2 regions of the Bariatricus sp. TF06-38A genome follow, and region 1 is predicted to be linked to the other one. Evidence: a T-box and tRNA genes for the amino acid it is inferred to sense, from the RefSeq annotation. Region 1 holds a T-box; the other holds one or more tRNA genes.

The links. The T-box of region 1 lies ahead of leuS (leucine--tRNA ligase). A T-box ahead of a tRNA ligase gene usually reads a tRNA of that ligase, here a tRNA-Leu.
Region 2: it encodes a tRNA-Leu, which carries the amino acid that the T-box ahead of leuS (leucine--tRNA ligase) is inferred to sense. The anticodon was not compared.

Annotation. Positions count from the first base shown of each region.
Region 1 covers NZ_JAQFCE010000001.1:311,459-319,353, forward strand. Annotated here, with positions in the region: gene PG418_RS01495 (DsrE family protein) at 1-379, opposite strand, end outside; gene PG418_RS01500 (CobW family GTP-binding protein) at 581-1,843, shown strand; gene PG418_RS01505 (TIGR03943 family putative permease subunit) at 1,859-2,800, shown strand; gene recQ (DNA helicase RecQ) at 2,793-4,628, shown strand; gene PG418_RS01515 (M48 family metallopeptidase) at 4,619-5,161, shown strand; T-box leader at 5,249-5,486, shown strand; gene leuS (leucine--tRNA ligase) at 5,605-7,895, shown strand, end outside.
Region 2 covers NZ_JAQFCE010000003.1:225,465-233,359, reverse strand. Annotated here, with positions in the region: gene PG418_RS04950 (PFL family protein) at 1-648, opposite strand, end outside; gene PG418_RS04945 (ACT domain-containing protein) at 660-932, opposite strand; gene PG418_RS04940 (MBL fold metallo-hydrolase) at 975-1,772, opposite strand; gene coaE (dephospho-CoA kinase) at 1,793-2,383, opposite strand; gene polA (DNA polymerase I) at 2,396-5,020, opposite strand; tRNA gene PG418_RS04925 (tRNA-Leu) at 5,266-5,348, opposite strand; gene PG418_RS04920 (diaminopimelate decarboxylase) at 5,442-6,743, opposite strand; gene pyk (pyruvate kinase) at 6,764-7,895, opposite strand, start outside.

The DNA of each region.
Region 1 (7,895 bases):
GTTCATTCGTTGCACTGATGCTGACATAAAAATCTACATCATTTTCTTTGGAGATCTTTTTCAGTGTTTCGATGAAAGAAGGAATGTTCTCAAGTGTGATGTCGGCGTGCTTTAAAATACCGTCGATAAAGATTGCTTTGATATCATGGTCTGCGCTTAACATACCGTAAATAAATCCAAGATATTCATCGGTATTGGTGATTACATCATAGTCATCCATGCAGATCGCTCTGATGTTGAAAGATAAGCTGTATGTATCTCTGTGGCTCTTCTTGATGAAGAATACGTTTCCTTCACATGTCTTTACAGCTTCGTTAGCACGTTCGATCATTTGCTGGGTTTTTCCGCTTCCTTTTGGGCCTGTCAATAAATTAACCATATTATCAAGTCTCCTTTGTTTATGAATTTGTACTAAAAAAGTACGAGATTTTATAAAACTATTATACACTAATCACAATGCATTAACAAGCTATTTATTTGCATCTTTTAAAGAAATGTGATACGATATAGCTCGGAAACAATTTGCAGTTAGAAAAGGCTAATTTATGAAATTATAATAATAAGAAAAGAGGAACGAAAAATGACGAAAGTTGATATTATTTCTGGTTTCCTGGGAGCAGGAAAGACAACATTCATCAAGAAACTGATCGAGGATGTATTTCCGGGAGAAAGACTGGTCCTGATCGAGAACGAATTTGGGGAGATCGGTATTGATGGCGGATTCTTAAAAGATGCCGGCGTTGAGATCACAGAGATGAACTCAGGATGTATCTGCTGTACACTGGTGGGGGATTTTAGCAAAGCACTTCAGAAAGTACTTGTAGATTATACACCGGATCGTGTCATCATCGAACCTTCAGGAGTTGGAAAGCTTTCTGATGTTGTAAAAGCAATCGAGGGTGTCAAAGATGAGGCAGATATTGAGATTGACGGAAGAATCACAGTTGTTGACGGTAAGAAAGCAAAGATCTATCTCAAGAACTTCGGAGAATTCTTCAATAACCAGGTAGAGCATGCATCTACGATTGTTATCAGCCGTACCCAGATGATGACAGATGAAAAGGTAGAAGAGTGCGTGCATATGCTGCGTGAGAAAAATGCAGAGGCAACCATTATTTCCACACCTTGGGAAGAACTTGGAAAAGATGCCGTTTTGCATGCCCTGCAGCATGGTGCTGAGATCGAAGGTATCCTGGAAGAACATGCACATGAGCATGACGACCACGAACATCACCATCATCATGATGACGAATGTGGCTGCGGTCATGATCATGATCACGACCATCATCACGATCACGAAGAGCATGAGCATCATCATGAACATGATGAGAACTGCACCTGCGGATGCCACGATCATGACCATGAACACCATCATGATCACGACCATGAAGAGCATGAGCATCATCATGAACATGATGAGAACTGCACCTGCGGATGCCACGATCATGACCATGAACACCATCATGATCACGACCATGAAGAGCATGAGCATCATCATGAACATGATGAGAACTGCACCTGCGGATGCCATGACCATCACCACGGACACGAAGGACATCATCATGCAGATGAAGTATTTACAAGCTGGGGCAAGGAGACTGCTCATAAGTATACAGAAGAAGAACTGGATTACCTGCTGAAAGCATTATCTGAGACAGATGCTTACGGAACCGTACTTCGTTCCAAAGGAATTATCCAGATGGCAGACGGTTCCTGGAAGCAGTTTGATATGGTTCCGGAAGAATATGAAGTCCGTGAGGGACAGGCTGATTACACAGGACGTGTATGCGTGATCGGAACAGATCTCAAAGAAGAGGATCTGATTAAGTTATTCCATATCTAGGAGGAGCAAGCGGCGATGACAACACCGGTATATATCTGTACAGGATTTCTGGACAGTGGAAAAACAACATTTATCAAGGACACACTGATGAAGCAGGAATGGATCGAAGAAGGTCCGACATTGCTTTTGCAGTGTGAAGAGGGAGAGGAAGAGTACTCGGAAAAATATCTGGATGAGAACGGACTGTTCCTCTTCAATATAGAAGAAAGAGAAAAGTTAAATAAAACTTTCTTTGAAAACTGTGAGAAGATCTATCATCCGGTCCAGGTGATCATTGAGTACAATGGAACCTGGGATCTCCAGGAAATCCTGGATGAAGATTTTCCACGCAACTGGGAGATTCAGGGTGTGTACTCAACGGTTAGCGGTGAGACGCTGGACATGTACCTGAAGAATATGCGGAATATGCTGATGAACCAGCTTACAGAATCTGAGTTGATCATCATCAACCGTTGTGGGGAAAATACAGACCGAAGTGCGTTCAGACGTGCCCTTAAGATCCAGAACCCACAGGCACAGCTGATCTTTGAAGGCGTGGATGGCAATATTATCCCGCAGACAGAAGAGGATCTGCCATATGATCTGAAAGCAGACCATATCTTCATTGATGATGTGGACTTTGGTACCTGGTATGTGGATGCATATGAGCATCCGGAGCGCTACGAGCACAAGAAGATCACCTTCCTTGCACAGCTTTTCCGTCCGAAGGGAATGCCGGCAAATATGCTGATTCCGGGAAGACAGATCATGACCTGCTGCGCAGATGATATCCGTTTCTATGGATATCCATGTAATCTTGGAAGGGCAGCGCAGATTACACAGAGAAGCTGGAAAAAAGTAACCGTCAAGTTCGAGTACGAAGCGTACCGTCCGATGGTTCCAAAGCAGCCGGTTCTTTATATGCTGGAGATGGAATCCGCAGAAAAACCGGAAGAAGAGGTAGTATATCTTGGATAAATTTCAAGTATTAAAGCAATTTTTTGGCTATGACGGATTCCGACCGGGACAGGAGAAACTGATCGATGCGATCCTGTCCGGCCGGGATGTACTCGGCATACTGCCAACGGGAGCCGGAAAGTCCATCTGTTTTCAGATTCCGGCGCTGATGATGGGAGGTATTACACTTGTGATATCTCCCCTTATTTCTCTTATGAAGGATCAGGTGGCATCCCTCAACCAGGCAGGGGTTCATGCAGCCTATCTGAACAGTTCCCTGACTATGGGGCAGTACCGGAAGGCACTTGCTTTTGCAAAAGAAGGAAGATATAAGATTATCTATGTGGCACCGGAGCGGCTGGAAACTGCAGAGTTTATGGATTTTGCTATGAGCGTGGATATTTCTATGATCGCAGTCGATGAAGCACACTGTGTTTCCCAGTGGGGACAGGATTTCCGGCCAAGTTATTTAAAGATCACAGAGTTTGTAGAGTATCTTCCAAAGCGGCCGGTTGTGAGTGCATTTACTGCAACAGCGACGAAAGAAGTAAGAGAGGATATGATCGATATCCTGATGCTGGAGGATCCGGAAGTAGTAATGACAGGTTACGACAGACCGAATCTGTTCCTTGCGGTACAGTTCCCAAAGAATAAATATGCCGCACTCAAAGCATTTATTGAGGAGCATCCGGATCAATGCGGGATCGTCTACTGCCTGACCAGAAAGCAGGTGGAGGAAAATTGCGCACTCCTGGAAATGGATGGGTTTTCCGTAACCAGGTATCATGCGGGACTGACAGACCGGGAGCGGCGTGATAATCAGGATGATTTCATTTATGACCGGAAACAGATCATGGTGGCGACGAATGCATTCGGGATGGGAATTGATAAATCCAATGTCCGCTTTGTCGTACATTACAATATGCCGAAGAATTTGGAATCCTATTATCAGGAAGTGGGACGCTGCGCCCGAGACGGTGAGCCGGGGGAGTGCCTGCTTTTATATAGCGGACAGGATGTGATCACAAACCAGATGTTCATTGAGAACAACCGCGACAATCAGGAACTGGATGAACTGACGCGCCGGATCGTGATAGAGCGGGATCAGGAGCGCTTGAAAAAGATGACTTATTATTGTTTTACAAAGGAATGTCTGCGTGATTATATTCTGCGGTATTTTGGGGAATACGGAAGCAATTACTGTGGGAACTGTTCAAACTGTAAGACGCAGTTTGATACCGTGGATATGACGGCAGAGGCAAGGATACTTACCATGTGTGTAAAAGAAAGTCATCAGCGTTATGGAATTAATGTGATTCTGGATACGGTGCATGGAGCAAATAATGCGAAGATCCGGCAGTATGGCATGGGTGCCAGTCCGGCTTACGGGGTACTTTCTAAGACGCCATCGTGGAAGCTCAGGCAGATATTCAACCAGCTTCTGGCAGAAGGATATCTGAAGACCACGCCGGATTCTTATATGATTGTGAAGCTGACTGAAAAGTCGGAAGCACTGATTGCAGGGCAGGAGACATTTACAATGAAGATGGCAAAAGAACCGGAGAAAGAGGCGAAGACAACACCGAAGAAAAAAGTGAAGAAAACGGCCGGACTGGTTCTGAATAAAGAGCAGGAAGAGTCTTTTGAAATCCTGCGCGCTCTGCGGGCAGAGATAGCGAGAGAAGAAAAAGTTCCGCCTTATATTGTATTTTCCGATAAGACCCTTGTGCAGATGTGTATCGAAAAACCGACAAATAAGAATGCTATGCTGAAAGTTTCCGGTGTGGGAGAGTTCAAGTTTGAAAAATATGGAGAACGCTTTCTGGAGGTGATCCGGTCGTGGACATAGAATATCATCTGATCCGGTCAGACAGGCGCAGTATTGGAATCGAAGTTGACCGGGAAGGAAAGGTGACGGTCCGTGCACCCTATTCCTGTGAGAAAAAGTGGATTGACCGGTTTCTTCTGGAAAAAGAGAACTGGATCCGACAGAAGGTAAAGCTTCAGAAGGAAAATGCAATGAAGCGGCAGGAAAAGAGAGAGATGCCGGAAGCAGAAAAGAAATATTACCGGAATCTTGCAAGAGAAGTATTAGGTGCAAGGACCGGATACTATGCCCGGAAAATGGGTGTGACCTATGGGCGTATTTCCATCCGGGAGCAGAAGACCAGGTGGGGAAGCTGCAGCAGCGTAGGGAATCTCAATTACAACTGGAAGCTGGTGTTGATGCCGCCGGGAGTTCTGGATTATGTTGTGGTGCATGAGCTGGCACATCGTAGAGAAATGAATCATTCCGCTGCATTCTGGAAGGTCGTGGCGACGTGGATGCCGGACTATAAAAAATATAGAAAATGGCTGAGAGATAACGGAAATCAATTTTAAATGGTAAAAATAATCAAGAATTCGTAAAAAACAATCAAGAATCTCTTGACGGAACTTGTATTTATTTTTATAATAACAAGGTATATGAAAAAAACAAGGATAAGGATCAGTAAAAGATTAGAGTCTGTACAGAGAACTGCCGGGCGGTGCAAGGCAGCAGATCAAATCTTTGAACTCGCCTTTGAGTTCTTCTGCTGAACGGTTTTCAGATAGGCAGAAGCGGGAATTCCCGTTATAGAATCACAAGTGCGCTGCACCGTAAGTTATGTTACCGGGATGCGGCGAAGAAGAGTGGTACCACGGAATTTAATCTTTCGTCTCTTTGAATTTATCAAAAGAGGCGAAAGATTTTTATTTAACAGGAAATCCTGATGGAATTTCCTGTTAAATAAAAGGTTAAGACACTTTTTTTCATACTGAAACAATACCAGGAGGAAAGAAAAATGGCAGTACCTTACAATCATAAGGCAATCGAAAAGAAATGGAAAGAAAAATGGGCTGAGAATCCGGTTAATCCGAAAGTGGATGAAAACGGCAACCCGAAAAAGAAATATTATTGTCTGGACATGTTCCCGTATCCGTCAGGAAACGGTCTTCATGTAGGACACTGGAGAGGCTATGTTATCTCCGATGTGTGGAGCCGTTACAAACTGCTTCAGGGATATTACATTATTCATCCGATGGGATGGGATGCATTCGGCCTTCCGGCTGAAAACTATGCGATCAAGATGGGAACTCATCCTGCAAAATCGACAGCAGCAAACATCGCGAATATCAAACGTCAGATCAATGAGATCTCAGCGCTTTATGACTGGGATATGGAAGTTAATACAACAGATCCTGATTTCTACAAATGGACACAGTGGATCTTTGTAAAGATGTTCAAAGAAGGACTTGCATACGAAAAAGAATTCCCGATCAACTGGTGCCCGTCTTGTAAGACAGGTCTTGCAAACGAAGAGGTTGTAGGCGGAAAATGCGAACGCTGCGGTGCTGAAGTTACAAAGAAGAACCTTCGTCAGTGGATGCTGCGTATCACAAAATATGCAGACCGTCTGTTAAATGACCTGGATAAGCTTGACTGGCCGGAAAAAGTTAAAAAGATGCAGACAGACTGGATCGGTAAATCTTACGGTGCAGAAGTAGATTTCCCGGTTGAAGGAAGAGAAGATAAGATCACTGTATACACAACAAGACCAGATACGCTTCATGGAGCAACCTTCATGGTACTTGCACCGGAACATAAGCTTGCAGCAGAGCTTGCAACACCGGAACACAAAGAAGAAGTAGAAAAATATATCTTCGATTCTTCTATGAAGTCTAATGTAGACCGTCTGCAGGACAAAGAAAAAACAGGTGTATTTACAGGAACTTACGCGATCAACCCTCTGAACGGAGCAAAGGTACCGATCTGGCTTTCTGATTATGTACTGGCTGATTATGGTACAGGAGCCATCATGTGTGTACCGGCTCATGACGACCGTGACTTTGAATTTGCAACCAAGTTCAACATCCCGATCGTCCAGGTTATTGCAAAAGACGGTAAAGAAATCGAAAATATGACAGAAGCTTACACAGAGGCTTCCGGAACGATGATCAATTCCGGAGAATGGAATGGCATGGAAAGCTCTGTCCTTAAGAAAGAAGCTCCACATATCATCGAAGAAAGAGGAATCGGACGTGCAACTGTAAACTACAAGCTGCGTGACTGGGTATTCTCCCGTCAGAGATACTGGGGAGAACCAATTCCGATTGTACACTGTCCGGAATGTGGCGCTGTACCGGTACCGGAGGATCAGCTTCCGCTGAGACTGCCGGATGTAGAATCTTATGAACCGACAGGAACAGGAGAATCTCCACTTGCGGGAATCGATGAATGGGTAAATACAACCTGTCCTGTTTGTGGAAAACCGGCAAAACGTGAGACAAATACCATGCCGCAGTGGGCTGGATCTTCATGGTATTTCCTGCGTTATGTAGATAATCACAACAACGAAGAACTTGTATCCAGAGAAAAAGCAGATGCAATGCTTCCGGTAGATATGTATATCGGTGGTGTAGAACATGCAGTACTTCACCTTCTGTATTCAAGATTCTATACTAAATTCCTTTGCGATATCGGTGTGATCGATTTTGATGAGCCGTTTGTCAAACTGTTCAACCAGGGAATGATCACAGGTAAGAATGGTATCAAGATGAGTAAGTCAAAAGGAAATGTCGTGTCTCCGGATGATCTTGTAAGAGATTATGGATGCGATTCTTTAAGAATGTATGAACTCTTCGTAGGACCACCGGAACTGGATGCAGAGTGGGATGACAGAGGAATCGATGGTGTATACCGTTTCCTTAAGAAACTCTGGAACCTGCTTATGGACAGCAAAGATAAAGATATTAAACCAACCAAAGAGATGATCAAAGTACGTCATAAACTGGTTTATGATATCACAACCCGTCTGGAAAGCTTCAGCCTGAATACCGTTATTTCTGCATTCATGGAGCATACAAATACACTGGTTGCGATCGCTAAGAAGGAAGGCGGAGTAGACAGAGATACTCTGGATACCCTTGCTGTATTACTGGCACCATTTGCACCACATATGGCAGAAGAAATCTGGGAAGAACTTGGCAACAAAGAAAGCGTATTCCGTGCCGGATGGCCAAAATACGATACAGAAGCCATGAAAGATGATGAAATCGAAATTCCGGTACAGATCAATGGAAAAACAAGAGCAGT
Region 2 (7,895 bases), on a different contig from region 1:
GATCACGGCATCTCCTTCGGTAACACCTAAAAAGGCCCCTGCCATAAACGGGTTATCATCCGGTGCATTACATAAAACTACAAATTTTGCACAGCCAATCGAATCCTTGTCCTTTGTCGCCTCTGCTGTCTCTTTTACAATCTCGCCGCAAAGACGGACTGCATCCATATCAATACCAGTCTTTGTCGAACCTACATTGACCGAACTGCACACACGCTCTGTCTTTGCCATTGCCATCGGAATGGAACGGATCAGGAGTTCATCGCTCTTTGTCATTCCCTTGGATACGATTGCAGAGTATCCTCCGATAAAGTTTACACCGACTTCCTTTGCTGCTTTATCCAGTGTCTCTGCGATCGTCACAAAATCCTCTGGTTTTTTGCAGGCTGAACCGCCAACAAGTGCAACCGGTGTAATGGAAATCCGCTTATTAACGATCGGAATTCCAAATTCACTTTCGATCTTCTCTCCTGTCGATACAAGATCCTTTGCAAGTGTTGTGATTTTTTTATATATCTTTTCATTCAGTCTGTCCAGATCTGAGTCAATACAGTCCATCAGACTGATACCCAATGTGATTGTTCTTACATCCAGATTTTCTTCTTCGATCATCTGGTTTGTTTCTACTACTTCGTAAAAATTAATCATAGCAGTTCTCCTTACACTCTGTGCATTTTTTCAAAAATCTCTTCTCTCTGACAATGAATATTGACACCGATCTGTAAGCCGATATCACGAAGTTCTACCGCTACGATATCCAGTTCTTTTTTTGAATTTTCCACATCTGCAACCGCCATCATATTAAAATACCCATCCACGATCGTCTGGGAAATATTTAAAATATTGATATTGGTCTCTGCCAGGTATGTACATACTTTCGCAATAATTCCGACCGAATCTTTACCGACTACTGTAATAATGCATTTCTTCATTCTGCCTGTCCTCCTGAATCTAATTCTGCATACTTTCTTTTTCTAAACCTCGATCACTGCAGACACCTGATCCCTTTTTGCAACTGCGATCGGTATATCATCCCCCTTATACGGGTTCTGCCCCAAAGTGACCTCCAGCTTGACAGTCTCATATGCAAGTTCTTCGTAATTATTCTCCTTGCTCAAATGCCCCAGCAATACACTCCGCAAGTTATTGTGTAGTATATCACAAAGAAGCCGTCCTGACAATTCATTTGATAAATGTCCTCTGTCCCCAAGAACTCTCTGCTTCAGGTAATACGGATAAGGACCGACTTCCAGCATATGTATATCATGGTTAGATTCCAGAAGAACCGCATTTAAATCCTTCAGGTTCTCTACCGTATATTCATCGTATTTTCCAAGATCCGTTGCTACCGCGATCTTCTTTCCATCCTGCTCAAAGCGGTAGCCGCTCGGTTCATTTGCATCATGGGAAATAGCAAATGGATGCACGTCAATATCACCCAGCTTAAATTCTTTATCTACCTGGATTTCATGGTAAAGTCCTTCCGGCATTTTCCCGAGATTTTTATAATCACGGATTCCCCGAATCGTTCCCGGTGTTCCATAGATCGGGATCTCATATTTTCTGCTGAATACACCAAGTCCCTGAATATGATCTGCATGTTCATGGGTAATCAGGATTCCATCCAGCTCTTTCCCTTTTATTTCAAGTTCCTTTAAGCCTTCCTCAATTCGTTTTTTGCTGATTCCTGTATCTACAAGCAGATGCGTTCGATCGCTCCCCACATAAATACAGTTTCCGCTGCTGCCACTGGCAATGCTGCATAATCTCATCTTGTTTCTTCTCCCTGTTCTTAGCCTCTTCCCAGTGCCAAGTCTATCTGTTTTTCCGTTTCTTCAAAGGTTCCGCCGTTTTCGATCACAAGATCCGAAACCGCTGTAAATGTCTCTTCCGACGGCTGATTTGCAAACACCGCATACATTTTTTCATCTGAATATCCGCGTGAACTTCTCAGTCTCTCCATCCGGATCTCCTGTGGCACATGAATATACCAGATCTCATCCAACATCTCACGATATACCGGTTCCGTAAGGAGTGCGGCTTCCAGAATAAAAAGCTCTTTTCCCTCTTCCTGCGCCTTCTGCATTTCCTCCCGGATCTTTTCATTGACCGCCGGATGCACGATCGCATTAAGCTTTTGCAGTTTCTCTGGCTGATCAAACACAATTCTGCCAAGAATTTTCCTATCAATCGTTCCATCAGGATGTAAAATTTCTTTCCCAAACGTCTCCACGACCTTCTGATAACATTTTTCTCCCGGAAGCTGTACCTGATGTGCCACCAGATCTGACTGGCAGATCACCGCACCGCACACTACACTTAAAAAGTCGAGTACTTTGCTCTTCCCGGAACCAATACCTCCTGTTATTCCTATTTTTCTCATATCTGTTTCCTTCTATTTTGCCTCATACCAATTTTTTCCACTATGCATGTCAATTTCAAGCGGAACGGAAAGATCTGCCGCATGCATCATGCCTTCTTTCAGGATCTCCCGCACTTCCTCTTCCTCTTCCTTCCATGTCTCGATCAGAAGTTCGTCGTGTACCTGCAGAACCAGCCTGGATTTCATGTTTCTCATGCGAAGCTCTTTGTCCACAGCGATCATTGCGATTTTCATGATATCTGCAGCCGTTCCCTGGATCGGAGAATTCATTGCCACACGTTCCCCGAATTGTCTCTGCATAAAATTGCTGGAAGACAGCTCCGGAACCGGTCTTCTTCTGCCAAATAAGGTCACAACATATCCCTGTTCTTTTGCATGAGCAACTGCATCATCCAGAAATTTCTTGATGCCCGGATAGGTTTCAAAATAACGGTCAATATATTCGGCCGCTTCTTTTCTCGTAATACTTAAATCCTGGCTCAGTCCAAAAGAACTGATCCCATAGACAATACCAAAGTTGACTGCTTTTGCATTTCGCCTCTGCAGATCGGTCACTTCATCAAACGGAGTATGAAACACCTGAGAAGCTGTGATCCGGTGAATGTCCTTTGCCTCCCGGTATGCTTCGATCAGTGCTGCATCTCCGGAGCAATGTGCCAGCACACGCAGTTCTATCTGCGAATAATCAGCATCTACAAACACATACCCCTCTTCCGGCACAAATACTTTACGGATCAGCCGTCCAAGTTCTACCCTCGCCGGGATATTCTGCAGGTTTGGCTCTGTACTGCTGATACGTCCGGTCGCTGTGACTGTCTGGTTGAATTTTCCATGGATCCGGTGATCATCTTCATGAATAAACACGGCAAGTCCATCTGCATAAGTCGATTTCAGCTTGGCAAGCTGACGATATTCCAGGATTTTTGCCACGATCGGATAATCCGGTGCCAGCTTATCCAGTACGTCTGCCGCCGTCGAATATCCTGTTTTCGTCTTCTTTCCATTTGGAAGGGACAGATGTTCAAAAAGGACCACGCCCAGCTGCTTTGGTGAATTGATATTAAATTCTTCCCCGGCAAGCTCATAAATTTCCTTTTCCAACTGTACGATTTTTCCGCCAAGCTGTTCTCCATAACTTTTCAGTTCTTCTGCTTCTACACGCACCCCATTCTGCTCCATGTGGAACAGAGTAAATACAAGCGGCATCTCTATTTCTGTAAAAAGCTTCCACATTTCCTCTTTTTTCAGCTTTTCTTCCAAAACTTCCGATGACGCAAATGCAGCATAGGCTTCATAACAGACCATTTTTTCCAGTTCTGTCTTCGGATCGATCATCAATCCAAGATGCTCCTGTGCCACATCTTCAAATCCATAATCATTTTTCAACGGATTCAGGAGGTAAGCTGCTACAATACTGTCAAAGCACTTCTCCTCTGCTGCTCCTTCTAATCCTTTCAGATAAGGCAGGGATGACTTCAGATCAAACACCACAAACCGTCCGGCATGCTGTGCCACATGTACAAGTGCCTCCAGAAGTTCCTCCATGCTGTATCCATTTCCTGCCGGAATACAGTAGATCTTCTCTTTTCCAAACGAAATTCCAATTCCACCTATCTCAGCATTTCCTGCAAACAGCGGAAGTACATTTCTGGTGTCTTTGTAAAGAACGGCTCCCACCGTCTGCGCTTTTTCTGCCTCCGCAAAGATTTTCTGAATTTCTTCTTTTCCCACAGCGATCACAAATGCATCTTCAATCGAATTCTCACTCTGCACATCAAAACGATTCAGCAGATTCTTGAACTGCAGTCTCTGGAAATAGACATAAGCTTCCTCTGTATAAAGATTTCCAAGCTTCGCCTCTTCCAGTTCATAAGCAAAATCCGCGTCTACATCGATTGTCGCCAGCACCTTACTCATTTGTGCCTGATCCCAGTATTCCACCAGATTTTTCGATGCTCTCGGCGGCTTCAGTTCGGATGCATGCTTGTAGGCATTTTCAATAGATCCGTATTCTACAATAATCTTGGTCGCCGTCTTTTCTCCGACTCCCGGCACCCCTGGGATATTATCTGAAGTATCTCCCATCAATGCTTTCACATCGATAAATTCTGTCGGTGTCACCTGGTATTTTTCTTTTACGTCCACTGCATAATAATTCTCGATCTCAGTTCCGGTCCGTTTTGTCTTCGGAATTCGGATCTCAACATGGTCTGTAGCAAGCTGGAGAAGATCTCTGTCTCCGGAAATAATGACCACTTCCATCCCCATTCTCTCGCATCTTTTGGACAGCGTTCCAAGAAGGTCATCTGCCTCCAGCCCTTCCTGCTCGATCGTCCGGATTCCCATAGCATGCAAAACTTCCTTCATCAACGGTACCTGCTGTCTGAGTTCTTCTGCCATCGGCTTTCTCGTCCCCTTATACGCCTCAAACATCTTATGGCGGAAAGTCGGCGCATGCACATCAAATGCAACGGTCAGATACTCCGGCTTTTCCTCCTCCAGGATCTTGAACATAATATTTAAGAATCCATATATTGCATTCGTATGGAGTCCTTCCGCATTTGTCAGATCCGGAAGTCCGAAAAACGCCCTGTTCAGAATACTGTGTCCGTCTATCAATACGATTTTGCTCATAATCAACTGCCTCTCTGTAAGTCTCATCACTTACTTCTATCTTTTCTATCTATTCGTTCAAATATACAACATCTCATTATGACATTTTTTTTTGATATTTTCAATACATGAAGGGGTAAAAAAGATCCTCATCAAAATTACAGATACACGAAATGTGCCACAACAATTGTGTATATACGAAAAAATACATCACGAATCATCGCAATGTACTTCTCATATCTTTTATTCAATTCCAGTTAATTATCAACTGCCGGCAGCGGGACTTGAACCCGCACGCGGTCACCCGCAACAGATTTTGAGTCTGCCTCGTCTGCCATTCCGACATGCCGGCATAAAATTCATGTTTTTTAATCACGAACCGAAAATAATCATATCATACTTATCTTCGGTTCGCAAGTATTTTTTCAAAATAAACTATTTGAAATTATTTTCCAAGCTTATCCGCTTCTTCCGTATTCTTCTTAAGTTCCTCATAAACCGGGAAGCAGTCGAAAGTTGCAAAGTAATCCATCGGCGTCTCTGCTCTGCGGATCAGCTGTGTACCTCCGTCCTCTTTCAGAAGAACTTCTGCGGAACGAAGACGTCCATTGTAATTATATCCCATAGAGAATCCATGTGCTCCGGTATCATGGATCACAAGCAGATCTCCCATGTCAATCTTCGGAAGCTGACGGTCGATTGCAAATTTATCATTATTCTCGCACAGAGAACCAGTCACATCGTAAGTATGATCGCATGGTTCATTTTCTTTTCCCATGACAGTGATGTGATGGTAGGCACCATACATAGCCGGACGCATCAGGTTTGCGGCACATGCATCTACACCGATGTACTCTTTGTGCGTATGCTTTTCATGGATTGCTTTTGTCACAAGGCATCCATAAGGTCCAAGCATAAAACGGCCAAGTTCTGTGTAAATCGCCACATCGCCCATTCCAGCCGGAACAAGAACCTCTTCGTACACTTTTCTTACACCTTCACCGATCACCTTGATATCGTTCGGTTCCTGATCCGGTTTGTAAGGAATTCCCACACCACCGGAAAGGTTGATGAACTTGATATGTACACCGGTCTCTTTCTGAAGCTTAACTGCTACTTCAAACAAAGTACGTGCAAGTGTCGGATAATATTCATTAGTTACAGTATTACTTGCAAGGAATGCATGGATACCGAACTCTTTTGCGCCTTTGGACTTCAGGATCTTGAATGCCTCAAAAATCTGTTCAGTTGTCATACCGTATTTGGCATCTCCCGGATTATCCATAATGCTGTTGGAAATTTTAAAAAGTCCACCCGGATTATAACGGCAGCTGATTGTCTCCGGAATCTTTCCGATCGTCTTTTCCAGAAAATCAATGTGTGTGATATCGTCCAGGTTGATGATCGCGCCGAGCTTATCAGCAAGTGCAAATTCCTCTGCCGGTGTATCATTGGAAGAAAACATAATATTTTCTCCAACCTGTCCGACAGACTCAGACATTAAAAGCTCTGTATAGGAAGAGCAGTCACATCCGCATCCATATTCTTTTAAAATATTGAGGATATATGGGTTTGGAGTTGCCTTTACTGCAAAATATTCTTTATATCCTTTGTTCCATGCAAAGGCTTCTTTGAGTGCTTTTACATTTTCACGAATCCCTTTTTCATCATAAAGATGAAACGGAGTCGGATATTCTTTTACGATTTCATCTAACTGTGTCTTTGTTACGAATGGTTCTTTTTTCATTCTGTTCATCTCTCTTTCGTCTAGTCGATGGTTGCAATACGCATCATATTACTTACAGAACCCTTTTCACGCTGTACGCTCGGTGAAGGAATACCAGCTGTCAGGACAACAATATCTCCACTGTCCACGCATTTCTTTGCCTGTGCAAGATCAATTGCCCCACTGCAGATATCATCTGTTGTATGGAATTCCAGAGACTTCAATCCTCTTACGCCCCAGTAGATCGACATCCGGCGAAGGGTACGTTCGTTCGGTGTAATTCCAAGGATTTCCTGTCTCGGACGAAGGTTGGATACAACCCTTGTTGTTGCACCGGATACAGATGGAGTGATGATGCATCTTGCATTCAGGTTCGCTGCCGCAAGTACAGAAGCATATCCGATTGCACTGGACACACCTGACTTCAGATGATCTCCGGCTTTAACAAGAATGGAATCATAGTCCAGATGTTCCTCTGTCGTCTCTACAATTTGAACCATCATCTGGAGTGCTTCCAGAGGGTATTTCCCCTGTGCTGTCTCTCCGGAAAGCATAACTGCATCTGTTCCGTCGTATACCGCATTGGCAACATCCGTCACTTCTGCTCTTGTCGGACGCGGATTACGCATCATAGAATCCAGCATCTGTGTTGCAGTAATAACAGTCTTAAAGTTGTCATTACATTTCTGGATGATCATTTTCTGGAGATGCGGCACTTCCTCTGCCGGGATCTCTACACCAAGATCTCCACGTGCCACCATGATACCATCAGCCGCACGGATAATCTCATCAATATTCTCAATACCTTCTGCGTTCTCTACCTTTGCAATGATTGGAATATACGGAGCGCCGAGTTCTTTTAAGTATGCCTTGATCTCAAGTACACACTCTGCATTTCTTACAAATGATGCTGCGATAAAGTCAATATCCTGCTCTACACCGAAACGGATATCATCCTTATCTTTTTCTGTAATAGCCGGAAGACGAATGGCTACGTTCGGTACGTTAACACCTTTTCTTTCGCCAAGTTCTCCACCATTTACTACAGAACAGACAATCTCTGTCTCTGTCTTGCTCTCTACACGAAGTCCGATCAGGCCATCGTCGATCAGAATGGTACAGCCTTTATAAATATCCTGTACCAGTCCCTTATATGTGATAGATACTCTCTTA